DNA from 4 places in the Azospira sp. genome. Region 1 is predicted to be linked to each of the others. Evidence: riboswitches for the same ligand, from Rfam matches in the RefSeq annotation. Region 1 holds a riboswitch; each other region holds the start of a gene.
The links. Region 1 has a riboswitch for cobalamin ahead of cbpA (modified peptide precursor CbpA). Riboswitches for the same ligand answer to the same signal wherever they lie in the genome.

Region 1 (7,040 bases):
GCGCTACGGCGATTTCACCGCCGTGGACGGCGTCTCCTTTGCCGTCGAGCCGGGCACCTGCTTCGGCCTGCTCGGGCCCAACGGCGCCGGCAAGACCACCACCCTGCGCTGCTGCCTCGGCCTCACGGCCCCGGAGTCCGGCGCGGTGCGGCTGAACGGACTGCCCGTGCCGCAGGCGGCCAGGGAAGCCCGTCTGCGGACCGGTGTGGTGCCCCAGTTCGACAACCTGGACCCGGATTTCACGGTGGCCGAGAACCTGCTGGTGTACGGCCGCTACTTCGGCCTCAGCGACGCCACGGTGCTGGCCCGCATTCCCGAGCTGCTGGAATTCGCCGGCCTCGGCGGCAAGGAAAAGTCGCCCCTGAAAAGCCTCTCCGGCGGCATGAAGCGGCGCCTGACCCTGGCCCGGGCGTTGGTCAACGACCCGGACATCGTCTTCCTCGACGAGCCCACCACCGGCCTCGATCCCCAGGCCCGGCACCTCATCTGGGAGCGCCTCAAGGCCCTCACCGCCCGGGGCAAGACCCTTATCCTCACCACCCACTTCATGGACGAGGCGGAGCGCCTCTGCCACCAGCTGGCGGTGCTCGACCACGGCCGCCTGATTACCCAGGGCAGCCCCCGGGAGCTGATCGCCAGCCACATCGAGCCCCAGGTGGTGGAGGTTTACGGCGAAAACGCCCCGGCCTGGGCCGAAGGCCACGGCCATCTGGCGGACCGCTGCGAAATCTCCGGCGAGACGGCCTTCTTCTATTGCCGCGAGCCGGCATCCCTGCTGGAGGCCCTGACCGCCGCCCCGGGCCTGCACTACGTGCACCGGGCGGCCAACCTGGAAGACGTCTTCATCAAGCTCACCGGCCGCGAACTGCGGGACTGAGGGTTGCCCCCTGCCCCGGGAATTCCCGGGGGCTATGCAAAGCCGGGCTTCACGCTACAATCTCCCCACCCATGACCCGGGCATCGACCCGGGCGCCGGCAGCGGCCCAGGGCCAGCCCGCTGCCTGTCGTTCCCCATAAGGCCCGACCACCACCGCACGACCTCCCGTATTCCGACTGGCAGGGGCCCTCACGCCCACCGCCGGCGCCATCCTAGGAGGAGTGCCATGCACGACGACAACCAGGGCCTGGTGGAGGCCTTCATCCCCTTCATGCGCAGCGTCGCCCAGTGCGAAAAGCAGCTGGAGAACCTCAATTTCACCTGGGGCATGATCGAGGCCACGGCCAAGATGAACTGCCCGGCCGAGGCCAAGACCATCCTGCCGACCATGGGTGCCACCCGGGAGGGCTTCGGCCGCCTGGAGCGGCAGCTGATCGAGAACCTGGTGCAGGAGAACATCCGCAAGGTGGTGCTGGAAATCGGCTCCAAGGCCCAGGTGGCGGTGGACATCCTGATCCGCAACCTCTACGAGCGCACCGCCGACGTGGGTTTCCTGGCCACGGACGAGGACATCCGCGACTTCATCCGCCAGCGCAAGGAGGCGCCGGACCAGGAGACCCTGGAAGGGGAGAAGGCCCGCATCCTGCGCCGCCTGCAGGAGTACCGGGACAAATACACGGTGTACGACGAAATCCTGGTGCTGGACCTCAACGGCCGGGTCATCGCCCACCTGGATAGCGCCAGCCCCGTGCTCTTCTCCCAGGACCCCCTGCTGCAACAGACCCTGCACACCGACGGCTATGTGGAGACCTTCCGCGCCAGCGACCTGCGCCCCGGTCTGGAGCGGGCCCTCATCTACTCCCAGCGCATCGACGACGGCGACAGCGGCGAGCCCCTGGGGGTGCTGTGCCTGTGCTTCCGCTTTGCCGACGAGACGGAGAGCATCTTCCGCAACCTGCGTCGCCGGGAGGACCGTTCGGTGATGCTGCTGCTGGACGCCCAGGGCACGGTGATCGCCTCCAGCGATGCCGACCACGTGCCCCTGGGCCGCCGCCTGGAGCAGGTGCGGGATGCGGATTACCGCATCGTCGATTGGGGCGGCCGCGAGTACCTGGCCAGGACCTGCCCCACCCGGGGCTACCAGGGCTACGTCGGGCCCGGCTGGGTGGGCCATGTCATGGTGCCGGTCAGCTCCGCCTTCCGCGCCGGCCTGGGCCAGGCCGCCGAGAGCCTGCCGGCGGAGGTGCTGGAGGGCGTGCTGGCCCACGCCGACACCTTCTGCCCGGCCCTGGCCGACATCGCCCGGGGAGCCGAGGGCATCAACCTCTCCCTGCGCCGGGTGGTGTGGAACGGCCAGATCATGGCTGCCGACAAGCGGGGCGACCTGCTCAAGCTCAAATCCGTGCTGCAGCAGATTTCCGAGACCGGCGACCGCACCAGCGACCTCTTCGCCCGCTCCATCGCCGACCTCTACCAGACCGCCATCTCCTCCAGCCTGCAGGACGTGCAGTTCATCTCCCGCCTGATGATCGACATCATGGACCGCAACCTCTACGAGCGGGCCAACGACTGCCGCTGGTGGGCCCTCACCTCGGCCCTGCGCCGCAGCATGGCCGCCGGCCGTCCCGGCGAGGCGGAGGCCCAGGCCATGGCCGGCATCCTGGAATACATCAACAGCCTGTACACCGTCTATTCCCGGCTTTTCGTGTACGACCTTTCCGGCACCATCGTCGCCGCTTCCAACCTGCACGGCGACAGCCTCAACCTGGTGGGCAAGAAGGTGGATGCGGGCTGGGTCCAGTCCGTCTTCTACCTGCCCAGCACCCAGCATTACTGCGTCTCCCCCTTCGAGAAGAGCTGGCTCTACGGCAGCCGCCCCACCTACGTCTACAACGCCGCCATCCGCCATCCCGACGATCCGGCCAAGGTGGTGGGGGGCATCGGCATCGTCTTCGACGCAGCGCCCCAGTTCGCCGCCATGCTGGCCGATTCCCTGCCGCCCCAGGCCGGGGCCTTCGCCGTCTTCACCGAGCGCAGCGGCCGCATCATCGCCTCCTCCGACGAACGCTTCCCGGCGGAAAGCCTGCTGGAGGTGGACAAGAGCCTCTTCGCCGCCGCCAACGGCGAGGGCCGCTCCCGGGTGGTGCAACTGGCCGGGCGCACCTGGATCGTCGGCAGCACCGCCTCCTTCGGCTACCGGGAATTTAAGAATAGCGGCGACTACAGCAACGACGTGGTGGCTCTGGTGTTCGTTCCCGTGGGCGACGGCAGTGCCGCCGCGGCCCCCCGGGAGCGGCGCCCGGCGGTGCTGGAAGGCAGCTACGGCGACCTGCACGCCCGGGGCGGGCAGAGCGTGGAGCTGGCCACCTTCATCGTCGGCGACAAGGTGTACGGCCTGCCGGCGGCCGAAGTGCTGGAGGCGGTGGACCCGGCCCGGCTTTCCCCCATGAGCGGCTCCCGCCGCTATCTTTGCGGCGTCATTAGCTTCCAGAGCGGTGGCGGCGACAGCGGCACCCTGGTGCCGGTGGTGGATATGCGCTTCCTTCTCAACTACCCGGCCAAGGAGGTGGACAACCACAGCCAGATCGTCGTGGTGCGGGTGCGGGACGGCCTCATGGGGCTGCTGGTGGACGATCTCTATGCCGTGCCCGAATTCGACGCCGAGCGCCTGGAGCCGATCCCGGAGATGATCCGCCAGGACGCCGGCTACGTGCAGGCCATCATCAAGCCGCGCCAGCCGGACAGGGAAAAAATCCTCCAGGTGCTGGACCCGGAGCGCATCTGCGGCGCAGCCCAGAGAAAGCCGGAGTCCGCCGCGGGCGGCGAGGCACCGCGCCCGGCGGCGCCCCTGCGGGCCATCGGCGGGCCCGGAGGCGGGCGCTGAGGGGGGAAGGGCAAGGGGGCAGGGCAAGGAGGCAAGCGCAGGGCTGCCGGGCAAAAATCCGACCCCGGACAGAGGCGCTTTACCTGGATCAAATCCGGCTGCCGTCGGCCTTGACCCTCCCCGGGCCGGCGGCCAGAATCCGCCCCCATTCGGCTTCCGCTTTCGGAACACGGTGCAACTCCGTGGCGGGCCCGCCGCTGTAATCGGGGACGGTCGTTCCACGGCGTGGTGCAGTTTTTCCACGCCACCCACTGCTGCAGAAAATGCGGCGGGAAGGGGGAACCCAGTAGCAGGACCGGTCGATCCGTAAGCCAGAAGACGGGCGGAAGTCGTGGAGTTCCAGGCAAAGGGCTCCGGCGGCATGTTTCTTTCGAGACAGGCCGCCGGAGCCCTTTTGCTTTTTTTCATACCTTCGCGGGAGGACCCCATGAAAGCCACCACTCAAGTTACCAGCCAAGCCACCACTGCCCAGCAGGCTGCCACCCAGCCCACCCAGGCCGCCGCCCCGGCCCCGGTCATCGCCAGCCGCAAGTCCTGCAACCCGGACGGCATCGGCCTCTCCCACTACGTCCTGATGGACCGGAAGGCGGCCAAGTGAACGGTCCGGCTCCCCACCTGCGCCGGCTGCAGCCCTACGACATCGGCCATGAGCGCTACGTGGCCCTGCTGCACCCGGAGACTGCCTTCTGGTCCCTGGTGGACAAGGACCGGGTGGAGACGGAATTGTGCGGCAGCGAGCTGGCCGAGCGCTTCCGGGCCCAGGCGGCAAGGTTCGCCCAGGAAATCCACGCCCTGCGCTTCGAGCTGAAGCCCTCCGGCGTCTATGTGAACCCGACGGAACGCTGCAACCTGGACTGCACCTACTGCTACATCCCCGACACCCTGCGCCGCCACGGCAGCGATATGCCGGCGGAACGGCTGCTGGGGGCCCTGCAGCGGCTGAAGGAATACTTCGCCACGGTGATGGACGGCGGCGAGGGGGCGCGCAAGCCCCGCCTCATCTTCCACGGCGCCGAACCCCTGATGAACCGGGAGGCCCTGTTCGCCGCCATCGACCTGTTCCAGGACGACTTCGCCTTCGGCGTGCAGACCAACGGCACCCTGCTCACCGATGCCGCCGCCGACTTCCTCATGCAGCGCAACGTCAGCATCGGCCTTTCCCTGGACGGTCCCACCGCCCCCATCACCAACGCCACCCGCCACACCTGGGCCGGCCAGGGGGTGCACCAGCACGTGCTGCGGGCCATGGAGCGGCTCCAGGGCTACGGCTCCTGGAGCGTCATCACCACCTGCACCACGGAAAACCTGGCCCACCTGACGGACATGGTGGAGCTGTTCCACCGCCACCAGGTGCCCACCTGCATGCTCAACGCGGTGCGCTGCACCCTTTCCGGCGCCCGGGGGGTCAAGCCGGCGGACGGGGATTTCGCCCGGGCCTTCATTGCCGCCCTGGAGCGGACCCACGAGCTGTACCGGGAGACCGGGCGCAAGCTGGTGGTGGCCAATTTCGCCAACATCCTGCTGGCCATCCTGGCGCCCACGGCGCGGCGCCTGATGTGCGACATCTCCCCCTGCGGCGGCGGCCGGGCCTTCTTCGCCCTGGCGGCAGACGGTGGCCTCTTTCCCTGCAGCGAGTTCATCGGCCTGCCGGCCTTCGAGGGCGGCAACCTGTTCACCGACGGCGTTGCCGCCGCCCTGGAATCGCCAGCCTTCAAGGAAGTCACCGGGCGGGACGTGGACAAGTTCGAGCCCTGCGCCTCCTGCCCCATCCGCCACTTCTGCGGCAGTCCCTGCCCGGCGGAGGCCAACGAGATGAACGGCGGCATGGAGAAGACCGGCGCCTTCTGCCAGTTCTACGAGGAGCAGGTGCGCTACGCCCTGCGCCTGATCGCCGACGGCAAGTCCGACGACTTCCTCTGGGACGGCTGGGACCAAGGCACGGAGACGGTTTTCAGCGCCTGCTGAGGCCCGTTCGAGGCCCGTTTGCCCCCGGTCGGCGGCCCCGCCCCGACCGGGGTGCTTACCTTCCGGGCGCCAAGGTCGGATAATGGCGCCATGAATGCCGCCACTTCCTCCCCTTCCCTCTACGCGCCGCCCCGCCTTTCCGCCCGCTGGTTTCCCGTGTGGCAACGCAATTTCCTGGTCTGGCGCAAGCTGGCCTTGCCTTCCATCCTGGGCAACCTGGCCGACCCCCTGATCTACATGCTGGGCCTGGGCTACGGCCTGGGCAGCATGCTGCCGGAGGTGGCCGGCACCTCCTACGTGGCCTTCCTGGCCGCCGGCACGGTGTGCGCCAGCACCATGAACGCCGCCACCTTCGAAGCCCTCTATTCGGCCTTCTCCCGCATGCACGTGCAGAAGACCTGGGAGGCCATGCTCAACGCCCCCCTGGAGCTGGAGGACGTGATGCTGGGCGAGCTGATCTGGGCCGCCACCAAGAGCCTCCTTTCCGGCTGCGCCATCCTCACGGTGATCTTCGTTCTTGGCCTCTCCCATTCGCCCCTGGCCCTGGGAGTGCTGCCGGTGATCCTGCTCACCGGCCTGGCCTTCGCCGCCCTGGGCCTGATCGTCAATGCCCTGGCGCCCTCCTACGATTTCTTCATGTACTACTTCACCCTCTTCATCACCCCCACCATGCTGCTTTCCGGCGTCTTCTTCCCCCGGGAACAGCTGCCGGCCCTGGTCCAGGGGCTGACCGAGGTACTGCCCCTGACCCACGCCGTGCAACTGGTGCGGCCCCTGCTGCAGGGCCAGGTGCCGGCCAATGCCCTGCTGCACGTGGCGGTGCTGCTGGCCATCACTGCCGTCGCCTTCCTCGTCGCCCTGGTGCTGACCCGGCGCCGCCTGTTGCGCTGAGATGGCGGCAGGCGCAGGCAGATCAAAACGCGAAACGCCGCTCTCGGCTAAGATGGCCCCATGACCACCTCCAAAAAAGCCAACTCGGTACTGCTGGTGCAGACCAATTGCCCGGACGGCGAAACCGCCGCCCGCCTCGCCGCCGCCCTGGTGGATGCCCGTCTGGCGGCCTGCGCCAACGTGCTGGCGCCCTGCGCCTCCATCTACCGCTGGCAGGGCAAGGTGGAGATGGCCACCGAGACGCCCCTGCAGCTGAAGACCGCCGCCGACCGCTTCCCCGAACTGCGGGCCCGCCTGCTGGAACTGCATCCCTACGACGTGCCGGAGATCGTTGCCTGGCCCGTGGCCGAAGGGCTGCCCGATTACCTCAACTGGGTCGTGACCGAGACCCGCCCCGAGTGACGCCGTGATTGCTTCCCTGAT
Region 2 (7,040 bases), on a different contig from region 1:
CTACCACGCCTACTGGGCCTCCACCGACCTGGCCGAGGAACGGGGCCGCTACTCCAGCTTCAAGGGCAGCCTGTGGGACAAGGGCATCCTGCCCATCGACTCCCTGCAGCTGCTGGAAGACGCCCGGGGCGGCTATGTGGAAGTGGACCGCAGCACCACCCTGGACTGGGACGCCCTGCGCGAGCGCATCGCCCAGGTCGGCATGCGCAACTCCAACTGCGTCGCCATTGCCCCCACGGCCACCATCTCCAACATCATCGGCGTCTCCGCCGCCATCGAGCCGGAGTACCAGAACCTCTACGTCAAATCCAACCTCTCCGGCGAATTCACGGTGGTGAACGAATCCCTGGTGCGGGACCTGAAGGCCCTCAACCTGTGGGACGAGGTGATGATCTCCGACCTCAAGTATTTCGACGGTTCCCTCGGCCCCATCGACCGCATCCCGGACGAGCTGAAGGCCCGCTACGCCACCGCCTTCGAGATCGACCCCACCTGGCTGATCCGGGCCGCCGCCCGCCGCCAGAAGTGGATCGACCAGGCCCAGTCCCTCAACCTCTACGTGGCCGCCCCCTCCGGCAAGAAGCTGGACGAGATCTACAAGCTGGCCTGGACCCAGGGCCTGAAGACCACCTACTACCTGCGCACCCTGGGCGCCACCGCCATGGAAAAGACCAGTTCCCCGGTGGACCGGGCCGCCGCCCCCGCCGCGCCCGAGCCCAAGTTCTGCTCCATCGACAACCCGGATTGCGAGGCCTGCCAATGAGCCAACTGCGTTTCGACGACTGGGACGACGCACCCGCCGCCGCCCAGCCTACCCCGGCTGCAACGCCCGCCCGGCAAGCATCTCCAGCCCCCCTGCCCGCCCAGGCAGGAACGGCGGCGTCCCTGGCCGGCACTACCCCGGCAGCCGCGCCCCGCCTGCCTGCCGGCGGCATCTCCCTGGCCCCCATCAACCCGGAAGACAAGCGGGTGGTGAACGGCAAGGCCGACATCAACCAGCTGGCGCCCTTCAAGTACCCCTGGGCCTGGGAGTTTTTCCTCAACGCCAACCGCAACCACTGGACGCCCCTGGAAATCTCCATGGCCCAGGACGTGCATGACTACAACCACAAGCTGACGCCGGCCGAGCGCCACGTCTTCGAGAACGTGCTCTCCTACCTCACCACCTCCGACATCCTGGCCATGCGCAACATCGGCCTGGCGGTGATGGAGAAGATGAGCGCGCCGGAACTGCAGATCTACCAGGCCCGCCAGGTCTATGAAGAGGCCCTGCACACCTGGACCTACCAGCACTGCATCGAAAGCCTGGGCCTGGACCAGAAGGAAATCTACAACCGCTACCGGGTGGTGCCGGAAATCCACGGCAAGATCGCCCTGGCCAACCGTCGCCTGGAGCGGGTGATGCGTTCCGACTTCGACCTGACGGACCGGGACAACCTGCACGAATTCGCCCTCTCCTACCTCTTCTTCGCCGGCATCTTCGAAGGCTGCTGGTTCTACAACGGCTTCACTCCCATCTTCGCCCTGCAGCGCCGGGGCCTGATGAAGGGCACCGCCGAGCAGCTGCAGTACATCATGCGCGACGAAGTGCTGCACTGCGCCTTCGGCATCCGGGTGGTGCGCCAGCTCCTGCAGGAAGAAAACCTGACCCTGGACCCGGTCCAGGTCAAGGCCTTGTGGGAAGAGGCGGAAGCCGCCGAGTCGGCCTACGCCGGTTACATCCTGCGGGAGCCCATCCTGGGCTACAACGCCGACCTGCACCGGGACCAGTTCCGCTTCATCGCCAACCGCCGCGCCCGCCAGCTGGGCCTGGCCGAGCCCTTCCCCGGTGCCGAGAACGTGCTGCCCTGGCTCGACGAACAGGCCAATATGCGCAAGGAAAAGAACTTCTTCGAAACCCGCGTCACCGAGTACCAGACCGGCGGCGCCCTGGCCTGGGACTGAGCCGGGCGACAACCAGCGGCACCGTGCCCTGGACGCTACCCCGGCCCCAGGCGGGGATGGGGCAGCCCAGGACACAGACTTTTGTCATAGATGGGATTGGGGGTATGATCGCGCTCCTGATCGCCTGCAGTTGCGATCCCGGCTCCCCAGGGAGCCATTAGCAGTCAAAGGTGTCCGGCGGCAGCAGCCGCCGGGTGAAACGGGAACGAAGTAACGGCCATCACGGCCCCAAGCTTCGGCTGCCCCCGCAACGGTAAGCCAGTGCGGATGTTCCACGGCCCTCCTCCCCGGAGCGCCAGCCACTGAGCCAGCCCGTCGCCCCCTCACCGGGGTCGGCGACTGGCTTGGGAAGGCGGAACATCAAGACTGGCGAGCCCGGAGACCGGCCTTTGATTTTTGCGTGCCCGCCGTCCATGGAGGACGGTGCCGGCACGAACCTGCCACCGACCGCGGGGTTGCGGACGGAGCGGAGCATGAATCGAAGCGCCGGCCTTCCCTCTGAGCCGAGTTTCTGCCGCCTGCCCTCGGGCCGGCGGTCGCGCCTCATCCTTTGTGCCCCCGTTTCCCGAAGCCCGGTCGGTAGCCATCGACTGGAGTCAGACAGCAACATGGGGAGCATCAACAACCAACAACCGCGGCGCCTCCTGGCCGCCGCCATCGCCGCCCTCTTTTCCCAGGCCGCCCTGGCCGCCGGAGAGCAGGGCGAGACGGAACTGGGCAGCGTGGTGGTGACCGCCTCGCGCATCGAGCAGACCACCCTGGAGGCCCCGGCCGCCGTCACCGTCGTGACGGCCGACAAGCTGGACGCCTCGGGTGCCGTGCGCATCGGCGACGCCCTTACCGCCAAGGTGCCCAGCTTTTACATGCGCAACGGCCTGGGCACCAGCACCCGCATCAACACCGCCCCCATCGTCTCCTTCCGCGGCCTCTCCGACGGCCGGGTGAAGATGATGGTGGACGGCATGAGTCTCTCCGACGGCAATGCCGGCGGCCTGGCCAGCCTGATGGGCATTCCCATGGGCGAGGTGGAGCAGATCGAGGTGGTGCCCGGCTCCGCCTCGGCCCTCTACGGCAGCGACGCCATGGGCGGCGTGGTCAATGTCATCACCAAGGTGCCCACCAAGCAGGAAACCCGGGTCAAGGTCAGCCGGGGCTTCGGCGACGGCGAGCGCAGTGCGGTGGAAGCCAGCTACCGCAACAAGTGGGACAACGGCCTGGCCGCCACCCTGGGCTTCGGCTACGAGGACATGGCCGGTTTCGCCGGCAGCGACCTGGTGGTGCTGCCGGTGGGCACCACCGGCAGCGGCGCCAACGCGGTCCAGGGTGGCCGGGCCACCACCACGGTGGATGGCAAGAAGGCCTATGTGGTGGGGGACCAGGGCGCCATTTCCTCCCACGCCAACAACCTGCATGCCAAGGTCTATTACAGCCTGGATGCCCAGTCCCGCTTCTTCGCCGGCTTCAACCGCAGCGAAAGCAGCATCGGTTTCGAGCGCTTCAACAACTACCTGAGCAAGAACGGCGCCCCCCTCGCCCTGCCCGCCAGCAACGTCTCCATCAACGGCGACAAGCTGGGCAGCATCAAGGAATCGAGCTTCTGGAATTCCAGCAATCCCAACTACCGCCAGGAGACCCGCTATTTCGCCGGTTTCGACGGCAAGCTGGGCAATGGCTACGACCTCAAGGCCAATGTGGGCTACTTCGACCGGGAGGCCTTCTACGTCGGCTCCGGCACCGGCGCCACCTTCGACAGCGGCCCGGGCACCCGCACCAGCACTCCCAACACCACCCTGGATGCCTCGGCCCAGCTGGGTTTTGCCGCGGGCAGCAACCAGTACCTGATCGTCGGTCTCTCCTCCAGCCGCAGCCACCTGCGGCGCAAGGTGTACCAGCTCACCAGCTGGCGCGATCCCGACAGCACCACCGGCGCCCTCAACGAACAGTCAAACGGGGAAAGCACCACCAATTCCCTGTTCCTGCAGGACCAGATCTTCGTCGGCGACGACCTCACCCTCTACCTGGGCGGCCGCCACGACCGCTGGAGCAGCCGGGGCAACATGCAGAAGTTTGTCGGTACGCCCCGAAGCAATCTGGACATCCCGGAGCGCTCCGAATCCGCCTTCTCCCCCAAGGTGGCGGCGGTCTATCGTCTGACGCCGGGCACCAGCCTGCGCAGCTCCCTGGGCAAGGCCTTCCGCGCCCCCTCCAACTACGAGATGTACGCCACGCCCAGCATCAGCAGCCGCCGCCTGCTGGTGGCCGACCCCAACCTGAAGCCGGAAACCTCCACCTCCTGGGACCTGGGCATCGAGACGGCCCTGGCCGGCCAGGGCTCGGCCAAAGCCACCTATTACCGCACCCGGCTGCAGGACATGATCTACCGCAAGCTCAGCCCCTACAGCGGCAGCCTGGCCAATGTGGACTTCTTCGCCACGGCCACCAACGCCGGCCAGGCCGAGGTGGAAGGCGTGGAACTGGCGGCGGAAATGCCCCTCGCCTCCTGGCTGCGGGCTTCCGCCAGCTACACCTGGACCGACAGCCAGATCACCCGGGACGAAAGCGGCACCGGCCTGCAGGGCAAGCGCCTGCGCTATGTGCCGAAGAACACCGCCTACTTCGCCCTGGACGCCCAGTGGCAACAGTGGCGCGCCTACCTCTCCGCCGCCTACACCGGCGAGCAGTTCAGCAAGGAAGACAACAGCGACGTCATCAAGAACGTCTACGGCGGCGTCAGCAAGTACTGGCTGGCCAACCTCAAGCTGAGCTACCAGTTCGACAGGAATTTCAAGGTCAGCGCCGGCATCAACAACCTCTTCGACAAGACCTACTACGAGTACTACCAGATGCCCGGCCGCAATGCCTTCATCGAGCTGAGCGCCTCGTTCTGACCCTGGGAGCCATCATGGAAATCGTCACCCTCATCGAGCAACTGCTCTACCAAGTCTCCACCGCCCTCTACCTGCCGGTGATCGGCGGCTGCGCCCTGCTGGTGGCCTACGTGCCCCTGCAACTGGGCATCACCCTGTTCGACGCCTGGCAGCGGCGCCGCGGCCATCTGCCGGAGGTGGAAAGCTTCAAGCTGCGCCTGGGCCAGCTGCGGCACCGCCTGAAGGGCTATCCGCGCCGCCTGGAGATCGAAGTGGAACGGCTGCTGCAGGCCGAGGAACTGGAACTGTCGCGGCGCCTGGACCGCATCCGCTTCGTCATCAAGGTGGGGCCGGCCCTGGGCCTCATGGGCACCCTCATCCCCATGGGCATTTCCCTGGCCGCTCTGGCCGAAGGCAACATCCCCAAGATGGCCGGCAGCATGGTCACCGCCTTCACCGCCACCGTGGCCGGCCTGGGCGCCGGGGTCCTCGCCTATCTGCTGGCCCTCTCCCGGGAACGCTGGGTGCGGGCCGATGTGCGGGAAATGGCCCACGCCGCCGAACTGACCCTGGCGGAAAGCGGCCAGGCCCTCCCCCACCACCTGCAGACGGAGGCCGACGATGCGGTTGCTGCAGCGGCGTAGGCGCTTCTCCCTGGACGGCGAGGCCCTGGAAGACCCCATCGCCGGGGTCGCCAACCTCTTCGACGCCAGCATCGTCTTCATCGTCTCCATGATGATCGCCCTGTTCATGGCCTACAACATGATGGACCTGCTGGACCCCAGTTCCGAAGTGACCATGGTGAAGAAGAACGCCAACGGCGAGATGGAGATCATCACCAAGAAGGGCAACGAGATCAAAGCCGCCAAGGTCACCGACCAGAAGCTCTCGGGCCGGGGCGAACGCCTCGGCACCGCCTACAAGCTGCCCGACGGGAGGATCGTCTATGTACCGGCCGACTGAGGGCAAGCGCCCGATCCTGTTCCACCTCCGGCACCTCTTCCTGGGCCTGGCCCTGCTGCTCCTGGGCCTGGCGGCCCAGGCCCGACCCCTGTCATTGGTGCTGTTCCCCGGCGACCCGGCCACCCTGACGGCGGTCAATGCGGTGCAGCAGCTGCAACGGGAACCGGTCCTGAAAGAGGTGCGCTTCCACATCGCCTCCTCCTCCCAGCCCAGCCCGGCGGACCTGGAAGCCCTGGCCAAGGCCGACCTGGCCCTGATCTACAACATGGGCCGGGACCTGGCGAAGCAGATTGCCCCCGCCGTGGCCGAAATCAACCGGCGCGGCGCCAAGGCCTACGCCGTCGGCTCGCCCTTCGAGGAAGGTGAACGGGATGCGGGCCTGAGCCGCAACGAGGAACTGCGGGCCTACGCCCAGGCCGGCGGCGTGGACAACTACGCCGCCATGCTGCGCCTGGCCCTGGCCCGGGAATTCGGCCTGCCCCTGGCGGCCCCGCCGCCCCGCCCCTTCCCCGCCGTGGCCCTGTGGAATCCCCGCAGCGGCCAGCTCTTTAGCCGCTTCGAGGACTACGCGGCAGACTACCTGCGGCAGCGCCCCGGCGCCGCCGAGCGGGTCTGGGTGGGCATCGTCTTCAACCGGGTCACGGCCCAGGCCGGCCGCTCGGCCCTGCTCGAAGCCATGGTGGAAAGCCTGGAGCGGCGCGGCTTCAACGTCGCCCCGGCCTTCGGCTTTCCTTCCGAGAATGCCGTCAAACAGTACTTCATCGACCCCAGGGGCAAGGCCCGGGTGGCGGCCTTGGTGGGCCTGGCCCTGAAGATGGGCAACGTGCCGGAGAAAACCATCCCAGTCATGCAGGCCCTGGACGTGCCCGTGGTCAATGCCCTCTCCCTCTTCAACCAGAGCCGCCAGGAATGGGAGGATTCGCCCATGGGCCTGAGCCTCAACGAGCGGGCCTGGCAGATCGCCGGAGCCGAATTCGCCGGCGCCGTGGCTCCCACCGTGGTGGCTTCCAAGGAGCGTCTGACCGATCCCCGCACCGGCCTGGAATACGTGGTGGAGGCCCCCATTCCCGAGCGCATCGAGCGCCTGGCGGACCGGGTGAAGAAGTGGGTGGAACTGCGCTACGAGCTCAACACCAACAAGCGGGTGGCGGTGATCTACTACAACTATCCGCCGGGCAAGGAGAACATCGGCGCCTCCTATCTCAACGTTTTGCCCCGCTCCTTGTGGCAGATCCTCTCCCGCCTGGAGCAGGCCGGCTACAACAC
Region 3 (7,040 bases), on a different contig from region 1:
GGTCTGCAGGCGCACCACGGTCTGGTGGCGGCGGCTGGCCTGGAGCAGCCAGTAGGTCATTTCCTCCAGGGTCATGTCCTTGGAGTCCCGGATCTCGCAGCCCGGCGGGGCGTAGAGGGTGGCCGCCTGGTCCACCAGGGAGCCGGCGAAGAGGATGGCGCCGGCCTGTTCCAGCAGGCGGCGGCCCTTGACGGTGATGAGGTCCGGGTCGCCGGGGCCGGCGCCGACGAACCAGATCTTGCCGAGGGTGGCTGGGGTCATGGCATGTTCCTTCTCAGCAGTCTTCTTGTTGCAGCTGGGCCAGGAGGGCGCTGCAGCTGTGGATGGGGGTGTCGCCGCGGAGCAGGCCGCGCTGCCGCAGCTGCCGTTCCAGGCCGATCACCGAGGGCAGGCGCAGGCCGATGGCGGCCAGCTCGGCCTCGTGCCCGGCCAGGGCCGGGGCGTCGAAGCTGGCGCAGCAGCGGCCGGCGGCCATGAGGTGGATGCGGTCGGCCCAGCGGTAGGCGAAGTGGATGTCGTGGGTGGCCAGGAGGATGGTCATGCCCCGGCGGTGCAGGCCGTCCAGCACCGCCAGCAGTTCCTCCTGCATGGCCTGGTCGAGGCCGGCCATGGGTTCGTCCAGCACCAAGAGCTCCGGCTCCATGGCCAGCACGCCGGCGATGCAGACCCGCTTCTTCTGGCCGAAGCTGAGGTTCTGCACCGGCTTGTGGGCCAGGTCGTCCATGCCCACGGCCTGCAGGGCGGCTTCCACCCGGGCGGCGACGGTGGCCTCGTCCAGGCCCAGGTTGAGGGGGCCGAAGGAGACGTCCTCCCGCACGCTGGCGGAGAAAAGCTGCCGGTCCGGATTCTGGAAGACCAGGCCCACCTTGCTGCGCAGGGCGCGCAGGCCGGCCCGGCCGTAGTCCACCGGGGTGCCGGCGTAGTGCACCCGGCCGGCGGCGGGGCGCAGCAGGCCGTTGCAGTGCTGGAAGAGGGTGGTCTTGCCCGAGCCGTTGGCGCCGATGAGGGCGTTGCGGCTGCCCCGGGAAACGCCCAGGGAACAGCCGGCCAGGCCCGCGCTGCCGTCCGGGTAGCGGTAGTGCACGTCCTCCAGCTGCAGCAGGGGCACGCTCACCGGCCGCTCCAGGCGAGCAGCACCAGGGCCAGGGCGGCCACGCCGGCCAGGCCGGCATCGCGCCGGGCGTGGGGGTGGCGGCTGCCGAGGAAGCGCAGGGGACCGTCGTTGTTGCGGGCCAGGGCCGCCAGGTGCAGGGCGTGGGAACGCTGCCACACCTGCAGGGTGAGGTGGGCGGCCATCTGCCCCAGGCTGCGCAGCAGGCGGCTGCGGTCCAGGTGGCCGAGGCGGGCGGCCTGGGCGGCGCGCATGTCCTGCAGGGCGGCGGCGAAGACGAACAGGGTGCGGTAGCACAGCACCATGATGTCCAGCAGCACCTCGGGGGTGCGCAGGCGGCGCAGCAGGGCGATGAGGTCGCTCAGGGGCGTGGTCAGCACCAGGAACAGCAGGGCCGCCAGGGCGCCCAGGGAGCGGGTCGCCACCACGGCGGCCTGGTGGGTGCCGGCGGCGGTGGCCTGCAGGCCGCCCCCATCCACGGAGACGGCCAGGGAGAGGGCGCTGATGGCGAGGAAGAAGAGGGCCGGGGCCGCCACCCGCAGATAGAGCAGGGGCGATACCCGGGCGCCGCCGATGGTCACGGCCGCCAGCAGGGCGGCCACGCCGAGCCCGGCGGCCGGGGTGGCGGCGGCGACGAAGGCGGCCGTCACCCCGCCCAGGGCGAAGAGGCCCTTGGCCTGGGGCGCCACGCCGCGCCAGCGGTTGGCGTAGGCCGACTGCTCGATCAGCACGCCGGCCCTTCCTGGTCCTTGTCTTCGCGCCGGGCTGCCGCTTCACCGCGTCGTTGTTCCCGGCGCAGCTTTTCCCGGGTGCGGGCGCAGCCCAGGTAATAGCCGATGAAGCCGGCGCCGAGGGCCGCCTGCAGGGCGAAAAGGAGGGAGGCGATCTCGCCGCTGGCCGGCTCCAGCAGGGGCTGGAACCAGGGCTGGTAGTCCGGGGCGATGCGGGTGATGAGGGCCTGGGCCTCGCTGTCGGCGCCGCCGAAGATTTCCGCCGGCTGGCCGTCCGGCCCGACCGGCCGTTCCACCAGCCACAGGGGCAGGGCCGCCAGCAGCACCACAGCGATGAGCAGCAGCAGGTTCTGGTGGCGCTTCATGCCCGCACCTCCGGCGCCGGGGCCACGCCCAGGTCCTGCAGTTCCTGCGGGTTGAAGCGGGCCAGGGCGTTGCAGATGACCACGGTGAGCAGGCCCTCGCTGATGGCCAGGGGAATCTGGGTGAGGGCGAAGATGCCGGCGAACTTGAGGAAGGAGGCGCCAAAGCCGCCCACCGGATCGGGGAAGGCCCAGGCCAGTTGCACCGAGGTGGTGACGTAGGTGAGCAGGTCCGCCAGGCTGGCGGCGAGGAACACGCTCACCGCCAGGGAGGCCTTGAGGCGGCGGGCCAGGGCGAAGATGCCGTAGGCGGCGAAGGGTCCCACCACGGCCATGGAGAAGATGTTGGCGCCCAGGGTGGTGAGGCCGCCGTGGGCCAGCAGCAGGGCCTGGAACAGCAGCACCACGGCGCCGATGGGAGCCATGGCGGCAGGGCCGAAGAGCACGGCGCCCAGGCCGGTGCCGGTGGGGTGGGAACAGCTGCCGGTGACCGAGGGCAGCTTCAGGGCCGAGAGGACGAAGGTGAAGGCGGCGGCCACTCCCAGCAGCATGCGCTGCTCGGGATTTTCGCGGATGCGGCGGTTCACGGAACGGATGCCCCAGGCGACGAAGGGGGCGGCGGCGACGCTCCAGCCCACGGCGTGTTCGATGGGCAGGAAGCCTTCCATGATGTGCATGAGTCTCTCCCTCGGCGAGCATGACGGTGGCGCACCAGGCGGGGGAGTTGTGGCAGGTCGGATAAAGGGCCGCGGCGGATGGAACAGCGAGGAGGCGGCAAATCACCAGAACCGTTCCCGTCACCCCGGGGAATGGTGCAACTTGTGATGTCAGGCCGGTCTTCTGGCTTGCCTTCATCCTTCCCTGCCGGCCTTCCCGTGATGAACCACAGTGGCGTGAGGCAGCGTCGTCTGGCTTACAGCAGCGGGGGCTGCGCCGGACTGTCCTGGGTGGTCCCTGGAGTCACCGGCTTCCCGTTTCACCGTCCCCGCAGAGCGCGAGGCACGGCACCTGAATCGGGGCGGATGATAGCCCACTCCCCCCGGGCTGGGCAATCCGCCGCGCCAGGCGCGGCGTTTGGCGAATCGGTCGGGGCGGGTTAGACTGGCCCCGCTTCGGTTCCCCCCTCCAGGGGATGAAAAGGGAATCCGGTGCGAGACAGGGCGGCGACGCCCCGACTCCAGTCCGGAACTGCCCCCGCAACTGTAGGCGGCGAGCGTTGCGCTCCACTCTTTGCCACTGGCGATACTGCCGGGAAGGCTGGCGCAACGTGACGACCCGCAAGTCAGGAGACCTGCCGCGGCATTACTTCATATCAATCCTAATTGGGGCGGGGTGTCCCCTGAGGAAGGTAAATGCGCGCATTCCCTGACTGTCATCGTTGTCCGCTCTCGGCTGCCTGCCGCTCCGAGCCGCTTTGCCGCGGCCCGGGGTGTTCGCCCTTCTCCGATGCTCCCGCTCCGCTTTATCCAAGGAGTTGCGCATGCGCATGGAAGCAATGGAAATCGGCGCCGTCGTGGGGACGGCCGCCCAGCCCGTAGAAGCCAATCCCGCCCCCACTTCGTCCACTTCGCCGCGGCAGCAGCAGGCCACCCTCATGGTGGACGTGGTCTTCCCCGAACAGGTGAACCATCACGGCACCCTCTTCGGCGGTTCCGCCATGGCCATGATGGACAAGCTGGCTTTCCTGGTGGCCACCCGGGAGACCCGCCGGCCCATGGTCACCGCCAGCAGCGGCCGCATCGACTTCCGTAAGCCCATTCCCCAGGGGCGCCTGGTGGAACTGTCCGGCCGGGTGGTGCAGCGGGGTCGGCGCTCGGTGCAGGTGGAGGTGGCCCTGGCGGCGGAGGACCTGGCCACCGGGCTGCGGGAGACCAGCGCCACCGCCCACTTCACCCTGGTGGCGGTGGACGGTCCAGGGGCGCCGCTGCAGGAGGACGACGAGAGCTTCGCCCAGCTGCCCGGCATCGGCCCGGTGACGGCCATGGTGGAGATGGTCTTTCCCGGCCACACCAACCACCACGGCAGCCTCTTCGGCGGCCAGGCCCTGGCCTGGCTGGGCAAGGCGGCCATGGTGGCGGCCAGCCGCCAGGCCCGCATGCCGGTGGTGATGGCCGCTTCCGAGCGCATCGACTTCCACGCGCCGGTGCTGGAGGGGGAGATCGCCGACCTGGCGGCCCGGGTGGTGGCCATCGGCAACAGTTCCATGACGGTGGAAGTGCTGCTGCACGCCGAGGCCCTGCTCACCGGCCAGCGCCGCCTGTGCACCCGGGGCCGCCTCACCATGGTGGCGGTGGGCTACGACGGCCGCCCGGTGCCCGTGCCCCAGCCCCTGGGGCGGCGTCTGGCCTAGGCGCCGGCCATCGCCCGCCCCGGTCGGGGCGGGCGCCCGGTTTCCGGCCCGGAACGGCAGGCGGCAGGCTGCCCGGCCGGGCAGCGGCCCCCCACCGCGGTGTGACATAGTCGAGCCAATTCAGCGGTGGCGGGCCGTTATACTGCCGACAGAACAAGATGGGCCGGAGCCCGTGCCGTGATCGGCATGGCGCCTTCCGCAACCCAGGCTGCCCGGGCATCGGCAGTGACGATCCCTCCAACCTGCCTAGTCCCCATGTCCCTCAAGACAGCCCTGGCCCTGTGCGCCGCCTGCCTTACCCTGAGTCCGCTGCCCGGCGTCGCCTCCGAGCCGGCGTCCATCGTCTTCACGGCTGCCGAGCAGGCCTACCTGGACAGGGTGCAGTCGGTGAAGATGTGCGTCGATCCGGACTGGGAGCCCTTCGAGCGCATCAACGAGCAGGGGCGGCACGAGGGTATCGGCGCCGACCTGGTGCAGCTGGTGGCCCAGCGGGTCGGCCTGCGCATCGAGCTGCTGTCGGTGCGGACCTGGGACGAAAGCCTGGCCGCCGCCAAGGCCGGGCGCTGCCAGCTCATGAGCTTCCTCAACCAGAGTCCGGAACGGGACCGCTGGCTGAATTTCACCGCTCCCGTGTTCACCGACCCCAACATCATCGTCACCCGGGAGGAGCACGCCTTCGTCGGCGACCTCCTCGGCCTCAGCGGCGAGAGCGTGGCCCTGCCCCGGGGCACCATGGTGGAGGAGCGCATCCGCAAGGACTTCCCCAACCTGCGGGTGATCCTCACCGGCAGCGAGCCGGAGGCCGTCTCCCTGGTTTCCGAGCGCAAGGCCGACCTGACGGTGCGCTCCCTCATCGTCGCCGCCTACGCCATCCGCAAGGAAGGCCTGTTCAACCTCAAGATCGCCGGCCAGATTCCCGCCTACACCAACCAGCTGCGCATCGGCGTGGTCAAGGACGAACCCCTGCTGCGGGACATCCTGGACAAGGGCGTGCGCACCGTGACGCCCCAGGAGCGGGAGGCCATCGCCAACCGGCACGTGGCCATCAAGGTGGAGCAGCACACCGACTACAGCCTGCTGTGGAAGAGCCTGGCCGTGGCCGCCTTCGTCCTGGCCGTGGTCATCTACTCCAACCGCAAGCTGAGCGCCCTCAACCGGGAGCTGGAGCGACTTTCCGTCACCGACAAGCTGACCGGCCTGTTCAACCGCATGAAGCTGGACGAGGTACTGGAAAGCGAAATCCAGCGCTCCCAGCGTTTCGGCCAGCCCTTCAGCCTGATCCTGCTGGACCTGGACCACTTCAAGCTGGTGAACGACTGCCACGGCCACCAGGCGGGGGACCAGGTGCTGCTGGAAGTGGCCCGGCTGCTGCAGCGTCACACCCGGGAGACGGACCTGGCAGGCCGCTGGGGCGGCGAGGAATTCATGGTGGTCTGCCCCCACACGGACGAGGCGGGGGCCCGGGTGCTGGCCGAGGACCTGCGCCGGGTGTTCGAGCTCAACGAGTTTCCGGTGGTGCGGCAGAAGACCGCCAGCTTCGGGGTCGCCACCTACCGCCCCGACGACCAGGCCAAGGACATCGTGGCCCGGGCCGATGCCGCCCTGTACCGGGCCAAGGACCTGGGCCGCAACCGGGTGGAATGGCAATAGGCGCGGGCGTGGGGCGCTGCCTTCGCCTGCTGGTCCTGGCCTGCCTCCTGGGCGCCTCGGTCCAGGGCCGGGCCGGGGACGATGGGGCGGAGGCCCTGGCGGGCACCACCTTCTTCGGCTACGGCAAGGCCATGCACGTCTTCGACGACAAGAAGGGCGGCCGGCCGAACCAGAACACCGCCGGCTTCGGCGGCAAGCTGGGCCTGGAGAGCGGCGACTACCGGGGCTGGCGCCTGCGGGCCGCCTGGTACACCACCCAGGACCTGGGCTTGGCCCGGGACAATCCGCGCCAGACCGACGCCTACATGTTCGGCCTGGACAAGCGCCCCTATTCCCTGTGGGGCGAGGCCCAGCTCATCTACAGCCGGGGCCGCAGCCGCCTGACCCTGGGGCGCCAGGAAATCCAGTCGCCCCTCATCAACAGCTACGAATACCGCATCATCCCCAACCTGTTCGACGCCTACGTGCTGAGCAGCCGGGAGCTGCCCGGCACTACCCTGACCCTGGGCTACGTCGGCCAGATGTCGGGCCTGGACGGCCTGGTGAGCTTTTCCGATTTCCGCAGCATGTCCCAGCAGACCTACACCTCCCTGCTGGTGGACGGCCGGGGCCGGCCGGATGCGCGCAACGGCGAGACCCTGGACCCCTCCACCGTGGTCGGCCACCGGGGCGTGTGGATGACGGGGGTGGCCTACGAGGCGGAGCACAAGCTGCAGCTGTGGCACTACTACGGCCGCGACACCCTGCAGACCGTCTATGCCGACGGCCGCTTCAAGCAGCCCCTGGGCCGGGGCTTTACCGCCCTCATCGACGGCCAGGCCTACCGGGTGTCGGAG
Region 4 (7,040 bases), on a different contig from region 1:
GGCCCCCAGGGCGGCGCAGAGGCGCTGCAGATGGGCTTCTTCGGCCGCCGCCTCGGTACCTTCGTGCAGCACCGCCAGGTAGCTGATCCACTCCGGCCCTTCCAGGGCCATGGGCGGGCGGGCATGGACCTCGTCATTGAGGCGCTGGCGCAGCGGGTGTTCGGCGAGGGGCAGGGTCATGGCGGATAAAAATAAAAGGGCGCCGGAGAAGTATCCGGCGCCTGGCAGCGGTTGGGAAGGCGGACCGCCTTACTTGACGATCTGGTTCAGCTCGCCCTTCTTGTAGCGCTCGGCCATCTTCTCCAGGGAGATGGGCTTGATCTGGCCGGCCCGGCCTTCGCAGCCGAAGGCCTGGTAGCGGGCGACGCAGATTTTCTTGGCGGCTTCCCGGGCGGGCTTGAGGAAGTCGCGGGGATCGAACTTGGAGGGGTTCTCGAACAGGTAGCGACGCACGGCGCCGGTCATGGCCAGGCGGATGTCGGTGTCGATGTTCACCTTGCGCACGCCGTGCTTGATGCCGTTCACGATCTCTTCCACGGGCACGCCGTAGGTTTCCTTCATGTCGCCGCCGAATTCCCGGATCTCGGCCAGCAGTTCCTGGGGCACGGAGGAGGAGCCGTGCATCACCAGGTGGGTGTTGGGGATGCGGGCGTGGATTTCCTTGATGCGGTCGATGGCCAGGATGTCGCCGGTTGGCTTCTTGGTGAACTTGTAGGCGCCGTGGCTGGTGCCGATGGCGATGGCCAGGGCGTCACAGTTGGTGCGGGCGACGAAGTCGGCGGCCTGGTCCGGATCGGTGAGCAGGTCTTCCCGGGTCATGTGGCCTTCGGCGCCATGGCCGTCTTCCTTGTCGGCCTTCATGGTTTCCAGGGAACCGAGCACGCCCAGTTCGGCCTCGACGGAGACGCCGATGGCGTGGGAGAACTTCACCACTTCCTGGGTCACGGCCACGTTGTAGTCGTAGGAGGCGACGCTCTTGCCGTCTTCCTGCAGGGAGCCGTCCATCATCACGGAGGAGAAGCCGGACTTGATGGCGGCCATACAGACGGCGGGGGACTGGCCGTGGTCCTGGTGCATCACCACGGGGATGTGGGGATAGGCTTCCAGGGCGGCGAGGATCTGGTGGCGCAGGAAGGCTTCGCCGGCGTATTTGCGGGCACCGGCGGAGGCCTGCATGATCACCGGGGCGTTCAGCTCATTGGCGGCCTCCATGATGGCCCAGACCTGTTCCATGTTGTTCACGTTGAAGGCGGGCAGACCGTAGCCGTTCTCGGCGGCGTGGTCCAGGAGCTGGCGCATGGATACGATGGGCATGGTGTTCCTCCAATGGGCAATGCGGTTTGTTCTGGCGTGATCGGCGCCCGCTGTCGTGGCGCTCGGGAAAGACCGTGATTTTATCGTGGCTTTGCCCCCCGGGCGAGTACTGCGACCACCGGGCAGCAAAAGAAAGACAAAGGCCGCGACCAGGGCGCCGGAGACGCCCAAACCACGGCCCTCTTCAGGCAGGCATGCCTAGAAGCGGCGTTTTTCCTGGGCCCTGGCCTGGTGCTCGCTGAGGACCTGGCGCAGCTCCTCCTCCACCGGCTTTTCCCACTGGCCGTCGTACACCAGGTCGGCCAGGGGCAGGCGCTGGCGCCAGCCGGCGCTTTCCAGCTCCGGCTTTTCCTTGAAGTGGCTGACGTAGCCCAGACACAGGTAGGCCACCGGGATGATGCGCGGCGGCAGGCCCAGGATGTCGCGCAGGGCCTGCTGGTGGAAGATGGAGACCCAGCCCACCCCCAGGCCTTCGCTGCGGGCCGCCAGCCACAGGTTCTGCACGGCGCAGACGCTGGAATAGAGGTCCATGGCCTTGATGTGGGTGCGGCCGATGACCACCGGGCCGGCCCGGTCCCGGTCGCAGGTGATGAGCAGGTTGATGGGCGCTTCCCGGATGCCCTCCAGCTTCAGTTCCTTGTAGATGGCCTGGCGCTCGCCCTCGAATTTCTCCGCCGCCTCCTGGTTGGCCTGCTGGAAGGCGGCGTGGATGCGGGCCTTGGTCTCCGCCTCCCGCACCAGGAGGAAACTCCAGGGCTGCATGTAGCCGACGGAAGGGGCGAAATGGGCGGCGGTGAGGACCCGGGCCAGCACCTCCTGGGGCACCGGGTCGGGCAGGAACTGGCCGCGCACGTCGCGGCGGGAGAAGATGGCGTGGTAGATGGCGTCCCGGGCGGCGTCGGAGAACTCGTGTTCGTTCTGGTAGCCGGCGAGGGAGATGACTTTGTTGACGGTGGGGTCGGTCTTCATGGAGTCCCCTTCAGAAGATCGGTGGCGGCGCGCCTGGCCGTGCGTGCCGGAAAGGGTCTCCTGGCCGGTCTTCTGACTCGGGATCACTCTGCGCCGGCGCCTTCCCGATCCGCGGATCAGTGGCATCTGCCGGCCCAGTCCCCCTCACAGCGTTGGGCACGTCGCGGAATGGGCGGCCCCAAGGCCTGCCGCACCGCGTTCCCGATTCTCCCTTGCGGGCACCCGGAGACGATTCGCCCCGGCGGACCGGGGCGACGGGAATTTTAACAGAGCCGGCGGATTCAGGCCCGAGGCCCGCGAGGGCCCTATCAGGCCCGCAGGGGCGGCATCTGGTGCTCGCCGACGCGGACGATCTTCAGGGTGTTGGTGCCCCCCGGGGTGCCGATGGGCTCGCCGATGGTCAGCACGATAAGGTCGCCCTTGGCCACGGCGCCGTTCTGCATCAGCAGCTGCTCGGCTTCGTAGAGCAGCACGTCCCGGTCCGAATGCTGCTGGCTCATGAGCAGGGGCGTCACTTCCCGGTAGAGGGACATCTTGGTCTGGGCCTCCGCATCCGGCGTCAGGGCATAGACCGGCACGCCGCAGTTGAGGCGGCTCATCCACAGGGCGGTGGAACCGGATTGCGACAGGGCGGCGATGGCCTTCACCTTGAGGTGGTGGGCGGTCCAGATGGCGGCCATGGCCACGGACTGGTCGATGCGGGTGAACACCCGGTCGAGGAATTCCCGGTCCAGGGTCACCTCGGCGGAACGCTCGGCCTCGATGCAGACCCGGGCCATGGATTCCACGGTTTCCACCGGATAGCGGCCGCTGGCGGTCTCGGCGGAAAGCATCACCGCGTCGGTGCCGTCCAGCACCGCATTGGCCACGTCGGACACTTCGGCCCGGGTCGGCACCGGCGACTGGATCATGGATTCCATCATCTGGGTGGCGGTGATGGCCAGCTTGTTCTTCTCCCGGGCGTGGCGAATCATCTTCTTCTGCAGGGCCGGCACGGCGGCATCGCCCACTTCCACGGCCAGGTCGCCCCGGGCCACCATGACGCCGTCGGAGGCGTCAAGGATTTCATCCAGGGCCGCCACGGCCTCGGTGCGCTCGATCTTGGCGATGGTCAGGGCGCGGCTGCCGGCGGCCCGCATCAGCTGGCGCGCCATGTACATGTCGGCGGCGCTCTTGGGGAAGGAGACGGCGATGTAATCGACGCCGATCTGGGCCGCCGTCTTGATGTCGTCCATGTCCTTGGCAGTCAGGGCCGGGGCGGAAAGGCCGCCGCCCTGGCGGTTGATGCCCTTGTTGTTGGACAGCTCGCCGGCGTGGCGCACCACGGTGTGGATTTCGGCACCGATCACCCGCTCCACGTCGAGCACGATGCGGCCGTCGTCCAGCAGCAGCACGGCGCCGGGCTCCACGTCCCGGGGCAGGTCCTTGTAGTCCAGGCCGACCCGCTCCTGGTTGCCCAGGGCACAGTTGGCGTCGAGGATGAACTTGTCGCCCTTCTCCAGCTGGATCTTGCCGTTCTCGAATTTGCCGACGCGGATCTTCGGCCCCTGCAGGTCCCCCAGGATGCCCACCGGCCGCCCCACCTTGGCGGAAATCTCGCGCACGGTGCGGGCCCGGGCCATGTGGTCCTCGGCGGTGCCGTGGGAGAAGTTCATGCGCACCACGTCCACGCCGGCGCGGATCAGGCGCTCCAGGGTGACGGGATCGGTGGAAGCGGGGCCGAGGGTGGCGACGATCTTGGTATGGCGGGCCATGGCGGGTTCCTGTTGTTGGTCTGTCCGGCCATTCTAGCGCAGCCTCCCCGCCGTTGCTGGCCCCCAGGCCATTTCCCGGCGGCGGGGCGCTTCAGTAGTAGGCCTCGATGGCCGCCAGCGATTGGGCGTAGGTGTGGCGGATCTGGGCCGGCTCGTAGCGGTGCTCCCGGCCCACCGGGCAGGCCAGCCGGGCTAGGCAGGTATGGCGACAGGGCGAGGCGGGCTGCCGGCGCCAGGCGACGCAGGCGGCCAGGTCGAAACGGCCGCCGGCCAGGGCGCCGGCCGGGCAGCCCTCGATGCAGACCCGGGGCGCGCAGCTGGCACAGGGCGAGGCTTCCTGCAGGGGCGGCGTCGGCGGGAAGTCGCTGTCCGCCAGCAGGGCCGCCCGGTAGGCATACCAGGAGCCCCACTGCTGCCGCACCCCGACCATGAAGGGCGAGGGATGGTGCCAGCCCGCCAGCCGCCCCAGCTGCTGCAGCCCCACCGGCGCATCGCCGGGATAGAGCAGGAGGAAGTCCCGGCCGGGACAGACGGTGGCAAACCAGCGGCCCACGCTGGCAATGGTGAAATCGTCGATGGGATGGTCCGAATCCAGCCCGGCGGCCTGCACCGCCTGCCACAGGCGGCGTCCGCCGTGGCCCAGCAGGATCAGCTGGCGCCGGCCGTGGCCCGGGGCGGCCCGCTCCAGGGCGGCGGCAACCTCCACCGGCAGGGCCGCCACGTCGAAGACGGCCTGCAGGTTGAGGCCGGCCTCATGCAGCAGGCTGGCGTCGAACGGCTGGCGCGGGGAGAGCATCGCCCGCAACCTCAGTGGGAAACGCCGTCCCGCTGCACCACCTTGAGGAAGGTCAGCCAGATGATGCGGCAATCGAAGGCGAGGGAGCGCCGGCGCAGGTATTCCGCATCCAGGGCCACCTTCTGGGGAATGGGCAGCTCGTCCCGCCCGTTCACCTGGGCCCAGCCGGTAAGGCCGGGCACCAGCTCATGGACGCCGGCCTCGGTGCGCAGGGCGATCAGGTCGTCCTGGTTGTACAGGGCCGGCCGGGGACCGACGAAACTCATGTCACCCTTGAGGATGCTCCACAGCTGGGGCAGCTCGTCCAGGCTGGACTTGCGCAGGAAGGAGCCCACCGGCGTCAGGTAGGCCTTGGGGTCCGTCAGCAGATGGGTGGCCACCGCCGGCGTGCCCACCCGCATGCTGCGGAACTTGGGCATCTTGAAAATGCGGTTATGCCGCCCCACCCGGTCGCTCCAGTAAAGCACCGGCCCGGGCGAGGTGAAACGCACCAGCAGGGCCACCAGCAGCAGGGGCAGCAACAGCACGGCCAGGGCCAGCAGGCCGAGCAGGAGGTCGAACAGGCGCTTCACGGATGCATTCCTTTATCCAGCTGGGTTTGATAGTAGTCGAGCCAGGCCGCCGTCACCGTGCGGCTGCTGAAATCGCCCTCCGCCCGTGCCCGGGCCTGCCGGCCCAGGGTCTGGCGCCGCTCGTCGTCGGTGGCGAGCCGCACCATGGCGGCGGCCAGGGCCTCCACCTGCCCGACGGCCACCAGTTCGCCGCTGACCCCATCCGCCACCGCGTCGATGACGCCGTCGATGCGATAGGCCAGCGCCGGAATGCCGCAGGCGGCCCCCTCGATGATGACGGAGCCGAAGCCTTCCCGGTAGCTGGGCAGGACCAGCACATCGGCCGCCGCCATGAAGCGCTCGGGCGTCGGCGTGGCGCCAAGCCAGCGGATGGGGGCCGGGCAATCGGCAGCGGCCTGCTGCAAGGCTGGCAGCAGGCCCTCCTCGTTGGGCCCGACCACCCACAGTTCCATGCCGGGCGCCGACCGGGCGGCCTGGGCGAAAGCACTGACCAGGTCGAACACGCCCTTGTCCCGGGCCAGACGGCCGACGAAGAGAAAGACGCAGGCAGCCGGCTGGCAACCGACCTCCTGGCGCAAGGCGGTGTGGAACGCCCCGTCCGGATGGAAACGCTGCAGGTCCACACCGGCGATGGAGCCGGCGCCGAGCATGCCGATGCCGTCGCCACTGACCACTCCCTCATCGCGCAACAGCCGGCATTGAGAGGCGCTGTCGGCGAAGACCCGGGAAGCCAGCAGAACAATCAGGCGGTCCATGGCCTTGAGCAGACGGCGCCCCAGTCCCTGCCGGGTGGCCCAGACCTGTCCGGTGAAGGTGTGCCAGCGATGCGGCACCCGTGCCAGGAAACCGGCCAGCATGGCCAGCAGCCCGGCCTTGGGCGTGATGCTGTGGATGACGGCGGGCCGCACCTGGCGCACTACGGCCAGCAACTGCAATAGGGTACGCAGGTCGTCCCAGGGTGCGATCTTGCGCACGAAGGGAATGTGCCGGACCTCCACCTGTCGGGCCAGGGCCGGCAGCAGTTCATAGGCCTGGAGATTGACGCACAGGGTGATGCGGTAATGCCGGGCCAGAGTCTCCAGATGAGTGGCCAGGAAGGCATTGACGGCAAAGGGAGTGGTGGCCACGAACATGATGGCGGGCTTGGCCGCCCGGCCATCGCCAGCCGGATCAGGCAGGTTCATCGCCCTCCCCTCCAGGTGCGGCCTTGCCGCCCCCTTGTTTGAGCGCCTGGATCAGACGCTCCCATTCACGGCGCTCGCCCTCCGGTGCCGCAGCCCCCCAGTGGACCTCGGCCCCGGGCCGCAGGCAATGGCCGAGTTCGCGCCAAGAGTCCCTTGCGACGCGGGCTGCCGCCGTGACACAGCACAGCAGGGCACTGCCCCATTGCCCCTGCCGGGAGAAGTACCCGAGCTGGGCCCGCAGCAGGGCCACCCGGGTCTTCCACAGCTTGAGCCAGGGAGTGTGGCTGCGCACCCGATAGGCCAGCAGACGTTCCGGCAGCGTGTGGTAACGGCTCTGCCGGTGGGCCCGCAGCAGCAGTTCGTTGTCTTCACAGCAATAGGGACCCGGGTCCTGGTAAGGATGACGGCGGAACCACTCGATACGCCCCATCCAGGTCGGGTGTGGCATGGG

Region 2: another riboswitch for cobalamin. It lies ahead of OEL49_RS04015 (TonB-dependent receptor plug domain-containing protein); the one in region 1 lies ahead of cbpA (modified peptide precursor CbpA).
Region 3: another riboswitch for cobalamin. It lies ahead of OEL49_RS16650 (energy-coupling factor ABC transporter permease); the one in region 1 lies ahead of cbpA (modified peptide precursor CbpA).
Region 4: another riboswitch for cobalamin. It lies ahead of bluB (5,6-dimethylbenzimidazole synthase); the one in region 1 lies ahead of cbpA (modified peptide precursor CbpA).

Annotation. Positions count from the first base shown of each region.
Region 1 covers NZ_JAOTRW010000006.1:208,363-215,402, forward strand. Annotated here, with positions in the region: gene OEL49_RS10725 (ATP-binding cassette domain-containing protein) at 1-877, shown strand, start outside; gene OEL49_RS10730 (chemotaxis protein CheW) at 1,104-3,761, shown strand; cobalamin riboswitch at 3,902-4,102, shown strand; gene cbpA (modified peptide precursor CbpA) at 4,189-4,359, shown strand; gene cbpB (peptide-modifying radical SAM enzyme CbpB) at 4,356-5,726, shown strand; gene OEL49_RS10745 (ABC transporter permease) at 5,817-6,617, shown strand; gene cutA (divalent-cation tolerance protein CutA) at 6,678-7,019, shown strand; gene OEL49_RS10755 (protein-disulfide reductase DsbD) at 7,024-7,040, shown strand, end outside.
Region 2 covers NZ_JAOTRW010000003.1:117,978-125,017, reverse strand. Annotated here, with positions in the region: gene OEL49_RS04025 (ribonucleoside-diphosphate reductase subunit alpha) at 1-763, shown strand, start outside; gene OEL49_RS04020 (ribonucleotide-diphosphate reductase subunit beta) at 760-1,944, shown strand; cobalamin riboswitch at 2,096-2,349, shown strand; gene OEL49_RS04015 (TonB-dependent receptor plug domain-containing protein) at 2,553-4,832, shown strand; gene OEL49_RS04010 (MotA/TolQ/ExbB proton channel family protein) at 4,847-5,455, shown strand; gene OEL49_RS04005 (DUF2149 domain-containing protein) at 5,433-5,774, shown strand; gene OEL49_RS04000 (cobaltochelatase subunit CobN) at 5,758-7,040, shown strand, end outside.
Region 3 covers NZ_JAOTRW010000012.1:81,739-88,778, reverse strand. Annotated here, with positions in the region: gene cobM (precorrin-4 C(11)-methyltransferase) at 1-261, opposite strand, end outside; gene OEL49_RS16665 (energy-coupling factor ABC transporter ATP-binding protein) at 275-1,114, opposite strand; gene cbiQ (cobalt ECF transporter T component CbiQ) at 1,111-1,842, opposite strand; gene OEL49_RS16655 (energy-coupling factor ABC transporter substrate-binding protein) at 1,836-2,207, opposite strand; gene OEL49_RS16650 (energy-coupling factor ABC transporter permease) at 2,204-2,881, opposite strand; cobalamin riboswitch at 3,018-3,231, opposite strand; cobalamin riboswitch at 3,301-3,517, shown strand; gene OEL49_RS16645 (acyl-CoA thioesterase) at 3,685-4,554, shown strand; gene OEL49_RS16640 (diguanylate cyclase) at 4,810-6,204, shown strand; gene OEL49_RS16635 (OprD family outer membrane porin) at 6,213-7,040, shown strand, end outside.
Region 4 covers NZ_JAOTRW010000002.1:669,546-676,585, forward strand. Annotated here, with positions in the region: gene OEL49_RS03065 (DUF3422 family protein) at 1-180, opposite strand, end outside; gene fba (class II fructose-bisphosphate aldolase) at 250-1,314, opposite strand; gene bluB (5,6-dimethylbenzimidazole synthase) at 1,513-2,283, opposite strand; cobalamin riboswitch at 2,329-2,524, opposite strand; gene pyk (pyruvate kinase) at 2,592-4,037, opposite strand; gene OEL49_RS03085 (hypothetical protein) at 4,129-4,833, opposite strand; gene OEL49_RS03090 (sugar transferase) at 4,845-5,405, opposite strand; gene OEL49_RS03095 (glycosyltransferase family 4 protein) at 5,402-6,589, opposite strand; gene OEL49_RS03100 (glycosyltransferase family 2 protein) at 6,576-7,040, opposite strand, start outside.